DNA from 2 places in the Entomomonas sp. E7T21 genome. Region 2 is predicted to be linked to the other one. Evidence: predicted binding sites of a transcription regulator. Region 2 holds the regulator's gene; the other holds the start of a gene.
What was found. The regulator sigma-54, encoded in region 2, starts transcription at its own class of promoters, with help from an activator protein. The targets are predictions, from matches to a motif close to ANTGGCATNNANNTTGCTNT.

Region 1 (8,639 bases), 280 kb from region 2:
ATGGTGTTGGTATTGGTAAAGACCATACTTTATTTGCTAAAGTAGATGGTGTTGTTAAGTTTGAAGTGAAAGGTCAATTTGGCCGTCGTTATGTAAGCATTGTTGCTGCATAATCTCACTATTTAGAAAAAACCCTGTCTATGGCAGGGTTTTTTTGTCTTTAACTCAAGAAAATTTCTCTTCTAACTTGCAAACCCTCCATAACTAATTAAACTAACAATCAGGCTAATTAAAAATCCGTCGCGAGACGAAGGTAATTTATGAAATTTGTTGATGAAGTATCTATTCATGTACAAGCTGGTGATGGCGGTAATGGTTGCATGAGTTTTAGACGAGAAAAATTTATTGAGAAAGGCGGCCCCAACGGTGGCGATGGTGGTGATGGTGGCTCTGTCTATCTAGAGGCCGCTGCTAACCTGAACACCTTGGTTGACTATCGCTATACCCGTCGCTTCCAAGCACAGCGTGGTCAAAATGGTGGTAGCACTGATTGTACGGGCGCTAAAGGTGATGACCTTATTTTACCAGTTCCCATTGGCACAACCATTATTGATGCTAATACCCAAGAAATCATTGGCGACTTAACTAAAGAAGGTCAACGCTTAATGGTGGCGCAAGGTGGTTGGCATGGTTTAGGTAATACTCGTTTTAAATCCAGTACTAACCGTGCGCCACGCCAAACTACGCCTGGCAAACCTGGTGAAGCTCGTGATCTGAAATTAGAACTTAAAGTGATTGCTGATGTAGGTTTATTAGGCTTACCTAATGCAGGCAAAAGTACCTTTATTCGTAGCGTCTCTGCGGCAAAAGCCAAAGTAGCAGACTATCCTTTTACTACCATTGTGCCTAATCTAGGCGTAGTGAGTGTTGGCAGCTTTAAAAGCTTCGTGATCGCTGATATTCCTGGACTAATTGAGGGTGCGTCAGATGGTAGTGGCTTAGGTACACGTTTCTTAAAACACTTAACCCGTACCCGCTTACTATTACACCTAGTGGATATGTTACCGTTGGATGGTAGTGATCCTGCTGATGCGGCTGTTACTATTCTAAATGAATTAGAAAAGTTTAGCCCATCACTAGTAGAACGTGATCGTTGGTTAATTCTGAACAAAGCAGATCAATTATTAGAAGATGAACAACAAGAAGTGAAACAAGCTATTGTAGAAAAACTACAATGGCAAGGCCCTGTTTATATTATTTCTGCTAGTGAACGAGAAGGTACAGAATCACTTGCACAAGCAGTTATGCGTTATTTAGATGAACGCACTTTGCGTATAGAAGAAGATCCTGAATACGCAGATTATCTTAAAGACCTCGACCAACGTATTGAAGATGAAACACGCGCTCACTTACAAGGTTTAGATGATGCTAGAGCATTACGTCGTAGTGGTTTAAAAGCGAGTGATGATGACACTGACGATATGGATGATTGGGATGAAGATGATGAGGACGGCCCAGAAATTATCTATGTAAGATAATCAGCTATAGCTACCTTATAGCGGTTATATAAGGTAGCTTAAAGATAAACTATTTAAATATCTTACCTGGATTCATAATATTATTAGGATCAAATACTGCTTTTACTGCACGCATATAATCAATTTCAGTTGCAGAACGGCTATACTCTAAATAGTCACGTTTAACCAACCCAACCCCATGTTCAGCAGAAACTGAACCATTGTATTTTTCTACCACCTCAAAGACTTTAGTATTCACCACTGCGCATTTAGCAAAGAAATCTTCCTTATCCAAATTAGCTGGTTTTAAAATATTTAAATGCAGGTTACCATCCCCAATATGACCATACCAAAGCACATCAAAATCTGGGTAATCGGCTTTTACAATATTATCAATATCCGCTAAAAAAGCAGGCACTTGACTAACCGTTACTGACAAATCATTTTTATAGGGGGTAAACGGAGCAATCGTTTCTGAAATATCTTCACGCAGGCGCCATAGGTTTTGTAATTGCTGTTCACTTTGGCTAATTACCCCATCTAATACCCAACCTTGTTCTACACAATGCTCAAACACAGCCATTGCTTCATCCCTAACATGTTCAGTAATGGCTTCAAACTCAATTAATGCATAGAAAGGATAACGACTATCAAAAGGTGCTGGAATATCACCACGATCCAAAATCTTCGCCAAACATTTATCTGAGAAAAACTCAAAAGCAGTTAAATCTAACTTACTTTGGAAAGCATGTAATACAGGCATAATAGAGTCAAAATCTGGTGTACCTAACACTAACACTGTTAAATTACTAGGTTTACGCTCCAATTTAATGGTAGCTTCTACCACAAAACCTAAGGTACCCTCTGCACCAATAAATAAATTACGAAAATCATAACCTGTGGCATTTTTAATTAGCCCTTTATTGAGGTCTAATAAATCACCTTTACCTGTAACTACTTTTAAACCAGCCACCCAGTTTCTAGTCATACCATAACGGATTACTTTAATACCGCCCGCATTAGTTCCTATATTGCCACCGATTTGGCTAGAGCCACTAGAGGCAAAGTCTACTGGGTAATATAATCCTTGCTCTTCTGCAAAAGTTTGTAACTGCTTAGTAACCAAACCAGGCTGACACACAACTTCACGATCAATAGCATTAAAATCTAGAATTTTATTCATATAATCAAAGGCAACGACCACCTCTTGATTATTAGCTACTGCTGCACCTGAAAGTCCTGTACGACCACCAGAAGGGACTAAGCCTATTTTATGTTGATTAGCCCAGCGCACAATAGCTTGTACTTCTTCAATAGTTTTTGGAAAAACGATAGCCAACGGATTAGGTGTATAAATTCGTGTCCAATCCTTGCCATAGTTTTCTAAAGAATCTTTATCTGTTAATACTTTACTGGGTTCTACTAATTGTTTTAATGATTCTAGAAGAGCATCATTGGTCATTTTTATTTAATCTCACAAAAAATTCATACAGAACTTGATAAAATATCCAGTTCTAACACACTAGAATGAATTAGAATATGCTAGCATAGATAGCTAATTTTAGCGTACTCTTAATTGTTAAAATTTTAAGAGATAACAGATATTATTTCTGATTTTTATTTAAAAGCGGACATAGAGCAATGAGCAAAACTTCTTTAGACAAAAGCAAAATTAAATTTCTTCTTCTAGAAGGTATTCATCAATCTGCTATTGATACCTTAAAAGCAGCAGGCTATGAGAATATCGAGGCGATCTCAGGCTCACTACCGGAAGAAGAACTAAAAGAAAAAATTGCTGATGCACACTTTATTGGCATCCGCTCCCGTACCCATTTAACAGCTGAAGTTTTTGATTGTGCTAAAAAACTTATCGCTGTTGGCTGTTTCTGTATTGGTACTAACCAAGTTGACTTACAAGCCGCTTGTGAGCGTGGCATTGTAGTATTTAATGCCCCCTACTCAAATACTCGCTCAGTAGCAGAGTTAGTATTAGCTGAAGCTATTTTATTACTACGTGGTATTCCAGAAAAGAATATGGTTTGTCATCGTGGTGGTTGGTTAAAATCAGCTACTAACTCCTTTGAAATTAGAGGAAAAACCCTTGGTATTATAGGCTATGGTTCTATTGGTACACAGCTTTCAATTCTAGCTGAAGGGTTAGGAATGAATGTAATCTTCTACGATGTAGTTAACAAATTATCTCTAGGTAACGCTAAACCAACTGATACCTTACAAGAATTATTAGCCACTGCTGATATTGTAACCCTACACGTTCCAGAGCTACCCTCTACTAAATGGATGATTGGTGAAAAAGAAATACGCCAAATGAAACAAGGTAGCATTTTAATTAATGCTTCACGTGGTACAGTGGTAGAGATTGATGCGTTAGCAGATGCCATAAAAGATAACCATCTAAGCGGTGCTGCCATAGATGTATTCCCAGTAGAACCTCGTAGCAATAAAGATGAATTCCAAAGCCCATTGCGTGGTTTAGATAATGTTATCTTAACCCCTCATATTGGTGGTTCAACGATGGAAGCTCAGAAAAATATTGGCGTAGAAGTAGCTGAAAAGTTAATTAAATACAGTGATAATGGTTCATCTATTACTGCTGTAAATTTCCCAGAAGTTGCTTTGCCTTCTCATCCAGATATTCACCGTATACTACATGTTCATCAAAATATTCCAGGTGTTATGAGCGAAATTAATAAAGTATTCTCTGATAATGGCATTAACGTTTGTGGCCAGTACCTACAAACCAATGAAAAAGTGGGTTATGTAGTCATTGACTTAGATGCAAAATCATCCGAACTTGCTCAAGAAAAATTACAACAAGTAAAAGGTACTATTCGCTGTCGTGTATTGTTCTAATTGAGAATAATATTTATTTTCAAAAAACCTCAACGTTAGTTGAGGTTTTTTTATATACTAATTCATATAAAAATCAATAAATATAGGTTTAATATGATAGCAGAAGCTTATGTAGAAACATCAACTCCATCAAAATACATCAATAGACTATGCAAACATTTTGCTCACAAAGTTATAGTTAACTATGATGAAAACCATGGTGAAATAAATTTTAAGATAGGAAAAGGTTATATAGAAAAAGTTATGGATGGATTAAAACTAAAAGCAGAAGCTAATAATCAAACTGACCTACAAGAAGTCATCGATATTATGGATAGACATTTTGTTAGAATAGCTTGGCAAGAAGAACTAATATTAAATTGGCAATAAACCCTGCATAAGCAGGGCTATAAAAATTAGTTCTGACAAGAGGCAGGCAAATATTGCTTTAAAGCATTACTTATGCAACCCCATTGAAAAGAACCTGATGTCACTGCCATATATAATCCTAATTCACTACCAACAAGATTACCATTAACGCCTGTAGAACGCATTTTTGCCACAACACCACATATTGATTGTATGCCATTGCTACCAAGCATAATAGTTTGAGTTTTATCCTCTTTTACTGTAACAGATAGCACATATTTACCAGAAATTTCCGAAGGCTTAGCAATACCGCCAGCATTATTTGAAGTACTATTTTCTGGACAAAGATTCTTAGCACTATAATATTCTGCTACAGAGGCTTTTTGACCTGATACTAAACTTAATGCCTCAGCCATTTGAGCACGACCAATATAATCTTGATAAACAGGGATAGCAATCGCAGCTAAAATTCCTATAATGGCTATTACTATCATTAATTCCATTAATGTAAAACCTTGTTGTGATTTCATTGTAGCCCCCAAATCAATTTATCTACAATTAAGAACCATTATATAAAACACTTAACTACCAACAAATACAATAAAATATTTAATAAAAAAACCCTGTAAAACAGGGTTTTTTTATAACTCTAACCAAAAATTTAATTATTTTTGGCAAGTAGATGGTAAGTATTTATCGTCGATATCAGCTGAGCTACAACCCCATTGGAAAGCACCTGAAGTTACACCCATTTTTAATGATAAAGTACCACCAGCGATATCACCATTAACACCAGTATTTCTCATTTTAGCATCAATTTGACATACAGGAGTAATTGTAGCAGAACCAAGTGTAATAGTACCACCACTAGCATCACCAGTAGTTACTGATAATACATATTTACCAGCGATTTTAGAAGGTGAAGCAATACCACCTGCTGTAGTTGAAGTATTGTTTTTTGGACACTGATTATTTGAACTATAGTATTCAGCTATTGCACCTTTTTGACCAGAAGCTAAGCTTAAAGCTTCAGCCATTTGAGCACGACCAATGTAATCTTGGTATGCTGGGATAGCAATCGCAGCTAGAATACCGATAATTGCAATTACGATCATTAATTCGATTAAAGTAAAACCTTTTTGCATAGTTCTCATGTTGTTTCTCCAATATATTTTAGTTTAGATCAAGGGAGTTATAGCAAATATACATACCCTCTGACTGACTATAAACAAGCACATAGTATGCCAACTTTAGGAAAAGAACTAAAAAAACAAAAATATTATTTAAATTCAATATCTTATAAAATAATTATTTGCCTTATCTTTATATCGCTATTCTTATTAATTTTATATTTTACGAATAAAATGAAAAGAAGTGACATTTTTTGTCATGCTTGTACAATTTATTACATTTTATAATCATAAAATTATTTCTCTTTTTTAAATTTTAACTAAATTCTCTTAAATTAATTATATTGTTAGATTTTAAAGGAAACAGTATAAAGCATACTAACTAACACAATAACCATCATATTTAAATGAATATAACACACAAAAGTAGTATTATAGTTTCCAACCTCTATAACTCTCACCTTTCTCCAAATCCAATTGTTACTCCTCTCATAGAGATTAACGTATGTTGAAACTCGTTTTATTTAAACTGTCTAAATCTATACCTGAAGCAATAAACCAAGCCTGCAAATATTCAAAAATTTCTGGAATATTCTCTAGCTCCATTTCATTTTCTGAAAAATACTTTTTTGTTTCTTCAAAAAATTTTGACAAGATTAGAGTTAATTAAATAACATTCGCTATTTATAAAAACGCCTGTTTTTGCCATGATTCCACTCCCTATTCAAGAATTAAAATTTTATCGAGCGCACGTTGAGCATTTAAAGCTTCTGCTGTTGGCTTACTTGATTCAACTATTACGTTATTATCTTGCCAATAAAAAAGGGCTGTTAAACCCTTTTAAAATTGATTACCAAGAAGATGGATCTTCCTTAGATATCTTTTCTAAATCCTCTTTCCATTCTTCACCATCATCTAATACTGACTTTTTCTCTTTTCCAATATTTCTTACAGTATAAAAGCCAAAATAAATTTTTATGCTCTTAAAATAAGTCATATAACCATCAAAAAAGCTCACTAATGTGTTCAAGTACTGGTTTACTATAAAGAGTAAAATTGCTTGCACTATAACTTTTATTTTCTTCTATATAATTGGTTGTATTACCTGAAGTGGCTGAGCGTTGCTTAAATCATACTGAAGAAAATAAATTTAAGCGCATTTATCAGCGTTATAATTATCATAAGGAAATGAGGGAGGCTTGGGAACAATATAGAGAGCAACTATGTTGCAGCATAATTAAAGTAATTATGTTTTTAATCAGGTATGATAAAAGCTTATTTAACTACTTGTTATAACAAAGAGCCCTTGTGAAATCATTTTCATCCTTACCTTTAAAACAAACCTTATTAGATAATTTAGCGTTAATGGAATTTACTTCCATGACTCTCGTTCAAGAGCAAACGTTGCCATTAGCTCTGGCGGGCAAAGATGTGATAGCTAAAGCCAAAACAGGCAGTGGAAAAACCGTTGCATTTGGTTTAGCCTTATTATCTAAACTGAATGTTAAACAATTCTCCACACAAGCGCTTGTTATTTGCCCAACCCGCGAATTAGCTGATCAGGTTGCCAATGAGATTCGTCGCTTAGCTCGTCTTATGAGTAATGTCAAAGTGTTAACGCTGTGTGGAGGTGTTCCTGTAGGACCACAGATAGGTTCTTTAGAGCATGGCGCACATATTGTAGTCGGAACACCAGGAAGATTAGTCGATCATCTAGAACGGCAGACTTTAAATTTAAAGCAATTAAATACACTAGTTCTTGATGAAGCCGACAGAATGCTTGAAATGGGTTTTGAAGAAGATATTAGTAGCATACTGGCTGCATCACCAACCTCTCGTCAAACGCTCCTTTTCTCTGCTACTTATCCTGATAGCATCATGGCGATGAGTAAAAAGATTCAGAACTCGCCCGTGATGATCTCTACAGAAGAACCACATAATGAGATTGAGCAATATTTTTATGAAATTGAAAACCATCAACGTGATCAAGCATTAGCCAAAATGATTAATCTGAACCCTTGTGAATCAACCATTGTTTTTTGTAACACAAAGGTAGCTTGTCAAGACGTTGAGTCCTACTTGAATGGGCTAGGCTATAGTGCTATCGCATTACATGGTGATTTAGAGCAGCGTGAGCGAGAACAGGTATTATTTCAATTTGCTAATAAAAGCTGTGCTATTTTGGTAGCAACAGATGTTGCTGCTCGGGGCTTAGACATTAAAGAGCTAGACGTTGTCATTAATTACCAAATCACACCCGATCCTGAGGTGTATGTCCATAGGATTGGCCGAACAGGAAGAGCTGGAGCAAAGGGGATAGCTATCACCTTAGTCGCAACAAGTGAGGTTGTTAGAGCTAATGCCATTGAAAAAGAATTAAATTTCAAGCTTAACTGGAAATCATTACCTAATTTAACTATTGATCCCACAAACATTGTAATACCCAATATGCAAACATTGTGTTTGACGATTGGTCGTAAAAATAAAGTAAGACCTGGTGATGTACTCGGTGCATTAACCAAAGATGCTAACTTAGAAAGCAAAAATATTGGAAAAATTAATATCACTGAGTTTTATACTTATATTGCTATTGATCGCACAATAGTAAAACAAGCCTTATCTTATTTTCAGCATGGAAAAATTAAAAGTAAACTGGTCCGAGCATGTAAGTTATAAAAACTGATGCTTAACTGAACTATCTTAGATATCAGTTATCTCAATAAGAGATAACTCAACTACAATTAAAACACAGAACAATCAAAAAACATATACTTGAACAATGCAGCAACCAATATCTCATTAATTGGAATAGTTAAGACCTGATCGTACAGTA
Region 2 (8,639 bases):
GATGTGTTATTACTGCATCCTTATGAGTCTTTTACACCTGTAGTTGATTTTGTAAGACAAGCAGCAAAAGACCCTAATGTGCTGGCTATTAAACAAACTTTATACCGCACAGGGGCAAATTCTGAGGTGGTAGATGGTTTGGTGGAAGCGGCCCGTAACGGTAAAGAAGTGACTGCTGTTATTGAGTTACGTGCCCGTTTTGATGAAGAATCTAACTTACAATTAGCTACTCGTTTACAGGAAGCTGGTGCTATTGTTACCTATGGCGTAGTAGGCTTTAAGACTCACGCTAAAATGTGTTTAGTGTTACGCCGTGAAGGTGATGAATTACGTCGTTATGCTCATTTAGGTACGGGCAACTATCATGCAAGTAATGCAAAATTATACACAGACTATAGTTTGTTAACAGCTGATGTGGCCTTATGTGAAGATTTACATAAGTTATTTGGTCAACTGATCGGCATGGGTAAAACACAACGGATGAAAAAATTACTTTATTCGCCATTTACCCTTAAGAAAAACTTGTTAGAAATGATTAACCGTGAAGCAGCAGCTGCTAGTAAGGGACTACCTGCTCGTATTATTTTAAAAATTAATGGGCTGACTGATACTAAGATGATTCGAGCACTTTATAAGGCTAGCCAGTCAGGAGTTAAGATAGATTTAATTATTCGTGGTAAGTGTTGTTTAAGGCCAGGTGTGGCTGGTGTTTCTGAAAATATTCAGGTACGTTCAATCATTGGTCGTTTTCTTGAACATAGCCGAGTATTTTATTTTTTGAATGGTGGTGAAGAGAAAATCTATCTATCTAGCGCTGATTGGATGGAGCGCAATTTAGATATGCGTGTAGAAACCTGTTTCCCTATTGAAGGTAAAAAACTAATTACACGGGTTAAGAAAGAGTTAGAAATTTATTTAAGTGATAATACGCATAGTTGGATTTTACAAAGTGATGGTAGTTACATTCGTTCAGTGCCAACAGGTAATCAAATACCTAAGTCAGCACAACAGATTTTATTCGAGCAGTTAACAAACCAAGGTAGTAGTTTAAATAAATTATAGGAAATAATTGGAGCACATATGCCTTATTCAATCATACCACCGCAATTATTTTCCGTAGAGGATTATGAAAAAAGTGCGGCAAAAATGATAGATCACGTCGCATGGAGTTATTTAGTAGGTGGTAGTGGTGATGAGTTAACGCTAGACTGGAATAAGCAAGCATTTCAGCGTATTCAATTGCAAGGCAGAGTATTAAGTGGTTTTGAAGGAGCTAATACTAAACTCAGTTTACTAGGTAATACGTTACCATTTCCTATTCTGTTAGCGCCTGTGGCGTGGCATAAGTTATTTCATAAAGAGGGTGAATTAGCTACAGTGCAAGCTGCTTCAGCTATAGGTGCTGGTATGGTGGTAAGTACTATGGCCAGTACTTTATTAGAAGAGGTGGCTGAACATGCGACTAAACCATTATGGTTCCAGCTTTATATTCAAGCTGATCGAATGTTTACCGCAGAATTGGTAAAACGAGCCGAGTTAGCGGGTTATAAAGCATTGGTGTTGACAGTTGATGCCCCTATTAGTGGTGTACGCAATCGTGAGCAGCGAGTTAATTTTCGATTACCGCAGGGTATTTCTTCAGTGAATTTGCAGGGAATGCAGGTTGTTAATAATACTGCTAATTTATTAGAAAGTCCGCTGTTTTCAGGGCAGTTAGCTAATGTACCTACATGGCAAGATATTGAATGGCTACAATCAATTACTTCTTTGCCAATATTGCTTAAAGGAATAACCTCTGTAGAAGATGCAGAACAAGCGATCCAGTTAGGTGTAAATGGCCTGATAATCTCTAATCATGGCGGGCGTGTATTAGATACTTTGCCTGCTGCTATTGATCTTCTCCCTAGAATTGCTGAACAAGTGGCTGGTAGGGTGCCTATATTGATGGATGGTGGTATTCGTCGTGGTACGGATATTTTAAAGGCAGTTGCTTTGGGAGCGAATGCTGTATTGATTGGTAGACCTTATATCTATGCATTAGCAGTAGCTGGTGCTGTAGGTGTTGTTCATTTATTAAATATACTGAGGGCAGAGTTAGAAGCGGCTATGGTGTTGACAGGTTGTCGTACCTTGGCGGATATTAATCCTACAGTAGTTTGGCAGTCTTAAATTTTATTTAAATTGTGGTACTGCACATTATATTGGGCTGTATTATAAAAACGGTAATTGGCTCGAGCTTTATCTTTAAGTAAAGCATCATCAATCACAAACTCGGCAATACGCGTAAATTGTTGATGATGCTTGGGTATGTCAAAACTTAGATTAATTAATAGTGGATAGTTGATAGTTTGATAATCTAACTCTTCTAGCCCTAATGTAATGGGGCTACTTGGGTTTTCTTCTAATAAATCATGTGGAATAAAGCTGTCTGGTTTAAATTGCCACAATAATTGATTTAATTGTTGACGCTGTTGTTGGTTTTGGCAGTGCACATAGATATTGCCAACCTGTAACCATGCTTTATTAATTAGCCGACAACTGAATAATAAACAGTCATCTATCGTAGAAGTGGGTAGGTTATAAAAATCTACTTTAAGCATGGTTAATAGATAAATAACAACAAGGTTGGAAGAAGGGATTGAATATAACAAATCATATTACTATATATTTTAAATAGATGCATTAAAGTTATTTTCATTATGTTGGTTGTTTCATTTTTTCAGCATGTTATTATTTGAAGAATAAAAAAACAGGCATATAATTTGCTTAAAAGTAAATAAGAGATGTTAATTTGTTATGAAGCCATCGTTAACGTTAAAGATAGGACAGCAACTGTCGATGACTCCACAGTTGCAACAAGCCATTAGGCTTTTGCAATTGTCTACTATAGATTTACAACAGGAAATTCAAGAGATTTTAGAGTCAAACTCCATGCTAGAACAACAAGAAGCAGGAGATGATTTTGATGACAGTAATTTATTAGGTGAAGAGGATATTTTAGTTAATCCTAGTAGTCAGGAAATTAGCTTTAAAGATAATAAAGAAGTGGCTATTAATGAGCCAGAAACGGATGCTGTGGCAACCGATGTAATTCCTGAAGAGCTTCCTGTAGATACTGACTGGGATGATATTTACCAAAATAATGTTAGCAATATCCATGGTGATGATGAAGAATCTGATTTTACGAATTACACCTCTGTAGGTGAAACATTACAAAGCCATTTATTATGGCAACTCAATGTTGCTCATATGAGCGATAAAGATAAAACCATTGCAGTTAATATTATTGATTGTATTAATGAGGATGGTTATTTAGAAGAATCTTTAGAAGAAATCCATCATGGCTTAGATGATTCATTGGATACTGATTTTGATGAAGTAGAAATGGTACTTCATTGTATTCAACAGTTTGACCCTATAGGTATTGCTGCTAGAGATTTAAAAGAATGTCTTTTATTGCAATTAAAAGGGTTATTTGATGACCACCCTTATTATCAGCAAGCAGTTGAGTTAGTTACAAACCATTTAGACTTATTGGGTTCTAAAGACTATAGCCAAATAATGCGCACTATGAAGATTAAAGAAGATGAATTAAAGCAAATAGTTATGCTTATTCAGCACCTTAATCCTAAACCAGGTGCACAAATTGAGTCAAAAGAGCCAGAGTATGTCATTCCTGATATTATCGTGCGTAAAGAGAGGGATCATTGGATTGTCGAACTAAACCAAGATGCGATTCCTAAGTTGAGGGTTAATCCTCAATATGCAGGTTATGTACAGCGAGCTAATACCAGTTCAGATAATACTTTTTTGAAGAATCAATTACAGGAAGCGCGTTGGTTTATAAAGAGTTTGCAAAGCCGTAATGAAACTTTAATGAAAGTAGCAACCCAAATAGTTGAACATCAACGTGGTTTTTTAGAGTATGGTGAAGAAGCGATGAAACCACTTATTCTTTCCTCAGTAGCTGATGCTGTGGAAATGCATGAGTCAACTATTTCTCGGGTAACTACTCAAAAGTATATGTATACACCGCGTGGTATTTATGAATTGAAATACTTTTTTTCAAGTCATGTTAGTACTTCTGAGGGTGGGGAGTGTTCATCAACCGCTATTCGCGCTATGATTAAGAAACTCATAGCGGCTGAGGATCCGAAAAAACCTTTAAGTGATAGTAAATTAACTACATTGCTTGAAGATCAGGGGATTCAGGTGGCTAGAAGAACTGTGGCTAAGTACCGTGAGGCTTTAGGTATTGGTTCATCTAGTGAACGTAAACGGTTAATTTAAAGAATTGCCGATCAAGGCAACTTACCTTATACCTAAAGTGGGTATAAGTAATTAAAAATGTTAAGGAGAAATTTATGCAAATTAACATTAGTGGTCACCAACTTGATGTTACCGACGCACTACGTAATTATATTGATGAAAAGTTTGCTCGTCTTGAGCGGCATTTTGATAAAATTACTAGTGCACAAGTGATTATGAGTGTTGAAAAGTTAAACCAAAAGGTTGATGCAACACTCCAGTTAGCTGGCGGTGAGGTGGTTGCTGGTGCAGAAAATACGGATATGTATGCTGCCATTGATGCTTTAGTTGATAAATTAGACCGTCAATTGATTAAATTTAAAGAAAAACACCAAAAACACTAATTTAACTTTTTGTTATTAAGGTTTGATATTTATAAACAAGAAATTGTTATAAAATCAAACCTTAATTATTTTTAATGAGACGTAACTATATACACAGTAATTATTTAATAATCTTGTTGTCTAAAGACAGACATTAAAATAGTGTAATGTTACAAATACTTAGTAAATTTATTGAAGTTTATTCTGCTATATGATGCAACTAAAAGAATTCCTAACACCATCGCAAGTGTTAGTTGATGTTAATGTAACGAGTAAAAAACGTGCATTAGAAGTAATAGCTAAAACAGTGGCTGCAGCTTGTGCTAGCCTAAATGAGCAAGAAGTTTTTGAGCATCTGATAGAGCGGGAAAGACTAGGCACTACAGGTTTTGGTAATGGCGTTGCTATTCCTCATTGCCGTATGGCAAGTTGTGAGGAGCCAATAGTAGTCATAGTGAAATTAGGTACAGCTATAGATTTTGATGCAGTTGATGAACAGCTAGTAGATATTTTAATAGGCTTGGTTGTGCCAGCAGAGGCAACTGATGAGCATTTACAGTTGCTTAAACAAATAGCTGAGTTATTAAGTGATACCGAAATATGTAAGCAGATAAGAGCTGCAACTGAGAGTCAACAGCTTTATCAAATAATTGTTAACGGGGTAAGTAATACATAGGTTAAGTTATGCGTCTTGTTATCGTTAGTGGCCGTTCAGGTTCAGGTAAAACTACAGCGCTTCATTTATTAGAAGACAATGGCTTTTATTGCATCGATAATCTACCTGCTAGTTTATTTACAACAGCTATTGAACAGGCACTATTACAAACAGAGATTATTCAACCTAAAATAGCCGTTTCTATTGATGCACGAAGTTTGCCTAGACAAATAGAAAGCTTCCCCAGTATTTTTGAGCGACTCAGTGCAAAATACATTAAGTGTGATTTAGTCTATTTAGATGCTAAAGATGAAATATTGATTAGTCGTTTTTCAGAAACACGGCGCCGTCACCCACTTACTACAGCAACACGTTCATTAGCTGAAGCGATTGATGATGAGTCTAAATTATTAGCCCCTATCATTAATTTGGCTACATTACATGTTGATACAAGCCAATTAAATGTTTATCAATTAAAAGATTTCTTAAAACTTCATTTATTAGAAGAACCTGAACTTGGCACCGCTTTTTTGATCGAATCTTTTGGTTTTAAACGAGGAATACCTATGGATGCAGATTGGGTATTCGATTTACGCTCACTCCCTAATCCTTATTGGGTTGCAGAGTTAAGAAATTTAAAAGGTACTGATCAGCCAGTTATTGATTACTTAATAGAACAGCCAGAAGTTTTAGAAATGCAAAATGATATTTTGGTGTTTTTAGAAAAATGGTTACCACGTTTTGCTGCTACTAATAGATCTTATATTACAGTAGCGGTTGGTTGTACGGGTGGGCAACATCGTTCTGTATATATGGCTGAACAAATTGGTAAAATATTAAAAACTACTTTAAAAAATGTGCAAGTCCGTCATCGTGATTTGTTGTAGGAGAAATGTTACAACATGTTGTCAAAAGAAATTGAGATCATAAATCAACTAGGTTTACATGCAAGAGCTGCCGCAAAGTTTGTCGGAACAGCAGGACGTTTTGCTTGTAGTATTAAGGTTGGGCGTACTCCTGAATCATTGGTGGATGGTAAAAGTATTATGTCGGTAATGATGTTGGCCGCTAGCAAGGGTACAATGCTGCATCTTATAACTGACGGTGATGACGAAGAGCAAGCCATGCAAGCAATGGTTGAGCTAATAGAAAACTATTTTGGTGAAGGTCGATAACTGTAAATTAGTGAGCTTACTGGGTAGTATTTTCTACCAGGTAGTAATAGCTACTTTTTAGTTATAGTCATTGTTTTAACTATAATTATCTATAAGTACAATATCCTTATATTGGTCACTATAGGTAGTAAAAATAGCTAATAAAATTAATTAGCTATTTTTACACTGGTCGCAATCAGGTAAAATGCTTTGCTTGAATACAAATAATGAAAATTTCTAATGGTTAAAACTTTTTACGATATACCGAGAGAACGCCCTGTAACCCCGTTACTCGATCGCATTGATACACCGAAACAACTTCGTTACTTAAGTGAAGCTGAATTAGTGGTGTTAGCAGATGAGCTACGTGAGTTCCTATTGTATACAGTTGGACAAACGGGTGGTCACTTTGGCGCGGGTCTTGGGGTAATCGAGTTAACCATTGCCTTACATTATGTCTATGATACACCTGATGATCATTTAATTTGGGATGTGGGGCATCAAGCCTATCCTCATAAAATCTTAACAGGCCGTCGTGAGCAAATGGCCACTTTACGACAGAAAGATGGCCTAGCTGCTTTCCCGCGTCGTGCTGAAAGTGAATATGATAGTTTTGGCGTAGGCCATTCCAGTACTTCCATTAGTGCAGCCTTAGGTATGGCTATTGCCGCAAGATTACAAAATAATCATAAAAAGAGTGTCGCCATTATTGGTGATGGTGCTTTAACAGCAGGCATGGCTTTTGAGGCTTTAAATCATGCTGCGGTAGTTGATGCTGATATGTTAGTGGTACTCAATGATAATGATATGTCTATTTCAGATAATATCGGCGGTTTATCTAATCACTTAGCTAAGATACTTTCTAGCCAAGCTTATCGCCATGTACGAGATAATAGTAAAAAGTTACTTTCCCATTTACCAGGTGCATGGACAATTGCTCGCTTAACTGAAGAATATGCTAAAGGTATTTTAGCGCCGACCACCTTATTTGAAGCATTAGGTTGGAACTACATTGGCCCAATTGATGGCCATGATTTACCTACTTTAGTGGCTACCTTACGTAATATGCGAAGTTTATCTGGGCCGCAATTTCTACATGTGGTAACCAAAAAGGGTAAAGGGTTTGCTCCTGCTGAAGAAAGTCCAACGGCTTACCATGCTATCAGTAAATTAGAACCATTGGACGCTCCCCCTAAAAAACAATCTGCACCTAAATATTCTAATATATTTGGGCAATGGCTTTGTGATATGGCTGCACAAGATGAACAATTAGTGGGTATCACCCCTGCTATGAAAGAAGGTTCTGATTTAGTGGCTTTCAGTGAACAATATCCTAAACGTTATTTTGATGTGGCTATTGCGGAGCAACATGCGGTGACTTTAGCTGCAGGTATGGCTTGTGATGGATTAAAGCCTGTAGTTGCTATTTATTCAACTTTTTTACAACGAGCTTACGATCAATTAATCCATGATGTAGCTATTCAAAATCTTGATGTATTATTTGCGCTTGATCGAGCGGGTTTAGTGGGAGAAGATGGTCCAACCCATGCAGGTAGCTTTGATTTAAGCTATTTACGTTGCATTCCTAGCATAATCATTATGACGCCTAGTGATGAAAATGAACTACGTAAACTGTTAACAACGGGTTACTTATATAACGGACCTGCCGCTGTACGTTATCCTCGGGGAGCAGGTCCTAATGTTACTGTAGAAAATGATCTATTACCTGTTGCAATAGGTAAAGCAGTGGTTCGTCGCCAAGGTGAGAAAGTGGCATTGTTAGTGTTTGGTGTGCAGTTAGCTGAGGCAATGAAAGTTGCAGAAAAACTAAATTACACAGTGGTTGATATGCGCTTTGTAAAACCTTTGGATGAAGCGGTGGTATTAGCAACAGCTAATAGTCATGAATTGTTAGTTACCATTGAAGAAAATAGTGTAATGGGTGGTGCTGGATCTGCTGTTAGTGAATTATTATTAAAAGAAAATTGTTTAAAATCAATATTACAACTAGGATTACCTGATACCTATATAGAACATGCTTCACCAGCTAGTATGTTAGCTGAGTGTGGTTTGGATGCAATAGGTATTGAAAAGGCTATCAATCATCGATTAAATCAGTTGGAAAAAAATATTAAATGAGATTATCTCGTTTTTTTGTAAATGCGCCATTACATTTAGGGGAGCATGAAGTACCAGCCT

Region 1: a site for sigma-54 is predicted at 5,906-5,925, ahead of ACQVD9_RS02060 (pilin). Genes of this name have one in related genera too.

Annotation. Positions count from the first base shown of each region.
Region 1 covers NZ_CP191672.1:433,350-441,988, reverse strand. Annotated here, with positions in the region: gene rpmA (50S ribosomal protein L27) at 1-113, shown strand, start outside; gene cgtA (Obg family GTPase CgtA) at 261-1,478, shown strand; gene ACQVD9_RS02080 (FAD-binding oxidoreductase) at 1,528-2,919, opposite strand; gene serA (phosphoglycerate dehydrogenase) at 3,099-4,328, shown strand; gene ACQVD9_RS02070 (DUF2218 domain-containing protein) at 4,422-4,697, shown strand; gene ACQVD9_RS02065 (pilin) at 4,724-5,206, opposite strand; gene ACQVD9_RS02060 (pilin) at 5,342-5,830, opposite strand; gene ACQVD9_RS02055 (hypothetical protein) at 6,657-6,872, opposite strand; gene dbpA (ATP-dependent RNA helicase DbpA) at 7,115-8,482, shown strand.
Region 2 covers NZ_CP191672.1:712,433-721,071, forward strand. Annotated here, with positions in the region: gene ppk1 (polyphosphate kinase 1) at 1-1,062, shown strand, start outside; gene ACQVD9_RS03450 (alpha-hydroxy acid oxidase) at 1,081-2,169, shown strand; gene ACQVD9_RS03455 (DNA polymerase III subunit chi) at 2,166-2,651, opposite strand; gene ACQVD9_RS03460 (RNA polymerase factor sigma-54) at 2,797-4,290, shown strand; gene hpf (ribosome hibernation-promoting factor, HPF/YfiA family) at 4,365-4,652, shown strand; gene ptsN (PTS IIA-like nitrogen regulatory protein PtsN) at 4,843-5,307, shown strand; gene rapZ (RNase adapter RapZ) at 5,316-6,173, shown strand; gene ACQVD9_RS03480 (HPr family phosphocarrier protein) at 6,189-6,461, shown strand; gene dxs (1-deoxy-D-xylulose-5-phosphate synthase) at 6,681-8,579, shown strand; gene ACQVD9_RS03490 (16S rRNA (uracil(1498)-N(3))-methyltransferase) at 8,576-8,639, shown strand, end outside.